DNA from 2 places in the Brevibacillus sp. NRRL NRS-603 genome. Region 1 is predicted to be linked to the other one. Evidence: a T-box and tRNA genes for the amino acid it is inferred to sense, from the RefSeq annotation. Region 1 holds a T-box; the other holds one or more tRNA genes.

Region 1 (2,377 bases):
GGTTTTTTCGTACGCCAGTCATGTGGGTAAGAGTGCGTGAAGAAATTGAGCTTCAAGAGCGCTCCGTTTTCTTTCAGCTTTTCCGTAATCACTTTGTTGGCATCTTCATAGAACAGACCTTCAAAGCCCGGTGCCTCATTGGTCATTTTACCTTCGTGATCGACTGGGCAAAGGACACCCAAATTGTATTTTTGACCAACGTTAAAGTCATCTTCCCCGTGGCCTGGAGCAGTATGAACGCAACCAGTACCTGCATCCAAGGTTACGTGCTCACCCAGGATGAGTGGAGACTTGCGATCGTAGAACGGATGCTGAGTTTCTACACCTTCCAGCTCTTGACCTTTAAATGTCGCAAGAATCTCGACGCCTTCCCAGCCAATTTCTTTGCTTGCAGCTTCAATCAGACCGTTGGCTACCAGGAATTTGCGACCATCTACCTTTACGACGTTGTACTCGAGCTCAGGGTGCAGGCTGATCGCGAGGTTTGCTGGTAATGTCCATGGAGTCGTTGTCCAAATAACAACGCCTGTTTCTGTGTCCAGCTTGCCTTTTCCATCTGCTACCTGGAAGCTGACGTAAATAGAAGGGGAACGCTTGTCTTTGTATTCGATTTCTGCGTCAGCCAGAGCCGTCTCAGAAGACGGAGACCAGTACACGCAGCGCAGACCTTTGTAAATATAGCCCTTTTTCGCCATTTCGCCGAATACGCGAATTTGGTTGGCTTCATACTCAGGCAAAAGTGTTACATAAGGGTTTTCCCAATCTCCACGAACGCCCAGACGCTTGAATTGGTCGCGTTGCTTGTCGATATAGGACCAAGCATATTCTTCACAGCGTTGGCGGAAATCGTTCACTTCGATGCTGCGACGATCCAGACCTTGTGCATTGATAATCGCTTGCTCAATCGGCAAACCATGTGTATCCCAACCTGGGATGTACGGCGCATAGAAGCCTGCCATGGATTTGTAGCGAACGATGAAGTCCTTGAGGATTTTGTTCAGTGCGTGACCGATATGGATGTCTCCATTCGCATATGGAGGTCCATCATGCAAGACAAAAGACGGGCGGTCTTTTGTACGATCCAACACTTGTTGGTAAATATTTTGCTCTTCCCATACTGCTTGCATCTGTGGCTCGCGGCTTGGCAAATTTCCGCGCATGGGGAAATCTGTTTTTGGTAGCGCTAAGGTTTTGCTGTAATCCATGGCCTGATTCACTCCTTAAATAAATAAAAGCCTTCACTCATCCCCTAAAAGGGACGAGAGAAAGCTCCCGTGGTACCACCCTGATTGAACAAACCCGTACGACAAAAAAACCTGCATCGGATTCGCTCCACTTCACTCATTCGTAACGGGAATGACTCGCTCACTTACTCACCTGTACAACCATCAAGGTTTTGCGGTTTTCGGATATTGAACTCCCGGGTGATTTTCTGCGAAAGCAACTGGCCGGGTTTTCACCTTTTCCCGACTCTCTAGGCAGTGCTGGCTCACGTACTCTTCCCGTTCATCGTCTATGATTTGTATAAGCTGTTCAACTTCTATAAGTGCTTTATTTCGAAAAAGTTGTCTTTCATTATAATACCATCATTGCTCGAACGTCAATGATTTATTCAACTGTTACAGGCGAATCAACTTGTGGTTGTTCAATGCTGTCCCAGTCGCCATTCTCCAGCATTTCCAACTGTGCTTCCAAAAGCGTCCGAAAACGCATACGGTAAACCGAAGCACGCTTTTTTAATTCTTCGATTTCGATTGCGATTTTGCGCGACTTCGCCAATGCTTCATTGACGATTCGGTCTGCATTTTTCTCAGCTTCTTTTAAGATGAGCTGCGCTTCCTTGCGGGCATTCGACTTCACATCCTCAGCTGTCTCCTGCGCCACCAGAATCGACTTGCTCAAATTTTCTTCCAAGCTCTTATAGTAATCTACGCGCTCATTCAGAATGGCTACGCGCTCTTCCTGTTCTTTTTTCTCTTTTATCAAGAGCTCAAAATCCTTGATCACCTGATCGAGAAATTCGTTCACTTCGTCAATGTTATACCCACGAAAGCCTGTGCTGAATTCCTTATTGTGTATATCCAACGGCGTTAAAGGCACATGAACCCCCCACTTTTCCCGATAATTCGTCTTCAATCATTTCGACAGGATTAGCAGTGTTTCCTGCCGTATTTTACAATTTTTTGCGCCTTGGGTCCATCTTATGTAACCAGTCCGACAATCATGCGCAGTCTTCCACTTCGTGTCGGACCTGCTACCTCAAGAATTTTGAACCGACCATAGCCTGCAAGCGAAACCATATCACCCATCTGGAGTTGATAAGACGGGTCTTCGATTACTTTCCAGTTGATTTTTACTTTTCCCGCTCGAATTGGTA
Region 2 (2,377 bases), on a different contig from region 1:
TTCAGTACAACGACAGCTATGTGAGCAACATCTACTCTTTTGCCAATAACATCAACACGCATGAGGGTGGTACTCACGAGACCGGATTTAAAACGGCTCTTACACGTGTTATCAACGACTACAGCCGCAAGTTTAACTTCCTGAAGGAAAAGGATCCGAATCTTTCCGGGGACGATGTGCGTGAAGGCATTACCGCGATTATCTCCGTAAAAATTCAAGAGCCTCAATTTGAAGGACAAACAAAAACGAAGCTGGGCAACTCGGAAGCGCGTAGCATTACTGAGTCTGTCTTCGGTGACCGTTTCAACACCTTTATGGAAGAAAACCCGGGCGTAGCCAAAAAAGTTGTGGAAAAAGCGCTCATGGCATCTCGTGCCCGTGAGGCAGCTCGTAAAGCACGTGAAATGACTCGTCGCAAGAGTGCACTGGAAGTAAGTGCTTTGCCGGGTAAATTGGCGGACTGCTCTTCCAAGGACGCATCCGAATCTGAATTGTTCATTGTAGAGGGTGACTCTGCGGGCGGTTCTGCGAAGATGGGACGCGACCGCCATTTCCAAGCCATTCTTCCTCTGCGCGGGAAGGTATTGAACGTAGAAAAAGCACGTCTGGACAAAATTCTCGGCAACAACGAGATCCGTGCCATTATTACGGCTTTGGGAACGGGTGTTGGAGAAGACTTTGATATTTCAAAGGCACGTTACCACAAAGTTGTCATTATGACGGACGCCGACGTTGACGGATCGCATATTCGTACGCTTCTGCTGACGTTCTTCTTCCGTTACATGAAACAGTTGATTGAAGCGGGGTATATTTATATTGCGCAGCCGCCTCTCTACAGCATTAAGCAAGGGAAGACGCTGCATTATGCTTATACCGACAAGCAGCGTGATGAGGTTCTCGCTACCTTGAAGGCTCAACCAAAGCCAAACGTCCAACGCTATAAAGGACTTGGCGAGATGAACGCGGATCAATTGTGGGAGACTACAATGGACCCAGAAGTCCGTACGTTGCTTCAGGTAGATCTCGAGGATGCTATGGATGCCGATATGGTGTTTGAGACACTGATGGGTGACGAAGTAGAGCCTCGCAGGGAGTTTATTGAGCAATACGCAGCAAATGTACGCGATCTTGATATTTAATGGGAACGAAGAAAAGCTTGTCCTTTACCGGGCAAGCTTTTTCTTAATGAAAATTTAAAAACACATTTGAAATATACAGTGAACATGACTTATAATGGATTTTGCTTTTGTTAAAAGCGTCTTTCACAAAAAAGTTCACCCACGCAATAAAAAAAATCAAATTTTCTATTGCAATGAATTTAAAAGTGTGATAGATTAAAGTTCCGGAAGTAATCACGGGCCTATAGCTCAGTTGGTTAGAGCGCACGCCTGATAAGCGTGAGGTCGGCTGTTCGAGTCAGCCTAGGCCCACCACTTACATAGCTGACATGACGACTTTGTCACGGAAGCGTTAGAATGGGGCTGTAGCTCAGTTGGGAGAGCGCCTGCCTTGCAAGCAGGAGGTCATCGGTTCGATCCCGTTCAGCTCCACCATTCTAAAACATCATTATTCCTCGGTAGCTCAGTTGGTAGAGCAATCGGCTGTTAACCGATCGGTCGGCGGTTCGAGTCCGTCCCGAGGAGCCATTCAAATGGCCCGTTGGTGAAGCGGTTTAACACAGCAGCCTTTCACGCTGTCATTCAGGGGTTCGAATCCCCTACGGGTCACCTAGCAAAACGCCCCCCTAATGAAATAGCGGGGGAATGTGGAGGCTTAGCTCAGCTGGGAGAGCATCTGCCTTACAAGCAGAGGGTCGGCGGTTCGATCCCGTCAGCCTCCACCACTTTTAGCAACTGAATGTTTTACATGGAGCTGTGGTGAAGTTGGAGTTCACGCCGGTCTGTCACACCGGAGGTCGCGGGTTCGAGTCCCGTCAGCTCCGCCATTTTTCTCAAGCGATGGCGAAATAATTGCGCTTGAGGCTCGGTAGCTCAGTCGGTAGAGCAGAGGACTGAAAATCCTCGTGTCGGCGGTTCGATTCCGTCCCGAGCCACCATTTATACAAAACACGCCGGTATAGCTCAATTGGTAGAGCACCTGACTTGTAATCAGGGGGTTGTGGGTTCAAGTCCTATTGCCGGCACCACTTTTTCTTTGAAAGTTGAATAAGGTTTGCTTTTGAAGGACAAGCTTGGGGAGATAGTGAAGTGGCTAAACACGGCAGACTGTAAATCTGCTCCCTCCGGGTTCGGCGGTTCGAATCCGTCTCTCCCCACCATCTTTACTTCATGGCTATTGGGGTATAGCCAAGCGGTAAGGCAACGGACTTTGACTCCGTCATTCCTAGGTTCAAATCCTAGTACCCCAGCCATTTTTC

What was found. The T-box of region 1 lies ahead of ileS (isoleucine--tRNA ligase). A T-box ahead of a tRNA ligase gene usually reads a tRNA of that ligase, here a tRNA-Ile.
Region 2: it encodes a tRNA-Ile, which carries the amino acid that the T-box ahead of ileS (isoleucine--tRNA ligase) is inferred to sense. The anticodon was not compared.

What each region holds. Positions count from the first base shown of each region.
Region 1 is NZ_PXZN01000016.1:347,524-349,900, reverse strand. Features, by position in the region: gene ileS (isoleucine--tRNA ligase) at 1-1,205, opposite strand, end outside; T-box leader at 1,252-1,519, opposite strand; gene C7R94_RS16900 (DivIVA domain-containing protein) at 1,609-2,100, opposite strand; gene C7R94_RS16895 (YlmH family RNA-binding protein) at 2,202-2,377, opposite strand, start outside.
Region 2 is NZ_PXZN01000025.1:67,052-69,428, forward strand. Features, by position in the region: gene gyrB (DNA topoisomerase (ATP-hydrolyzing) subunit B) at 1-1,139, shown strand, start outside; tRNA gene C7R94_RS20640 (tRNA-Ile) at 1,357-1,433, shown strand; tRNA gene C7R94_RS20645 (tRNA-Ala) at 1,478-1,553, shown strand; tRNA gene C7R94_RS20650 (tRNA-Asn) at 1,571-1,646, shown strand; tRNA gene C7R94_RS20655 (tRNA-Glu) at 1,654-1,727, shown strand; tRNA gene C7R94_RS20660 (tRNA-Val) at 1,768-1,843, shown strand; tRNA gene C7R94_RS20665 (tRNA-Asp) at 1,869-1,945, shown strand; tRNA gene C7R94_RS20670 (tRNA-Phe) at 1,981-2,056, shown strand; tRNA gene C7R94_RS20675 (tRNA-Thr) at 2,071-2,146, shown strand; tRNA gene C7R94_RS20680 (tRNA-Tyr) at 2,194-2,278, shown strand; tRNA gene C7R94_RS20685 (tRNA-Gln) at 2,297-2,371, shown strand.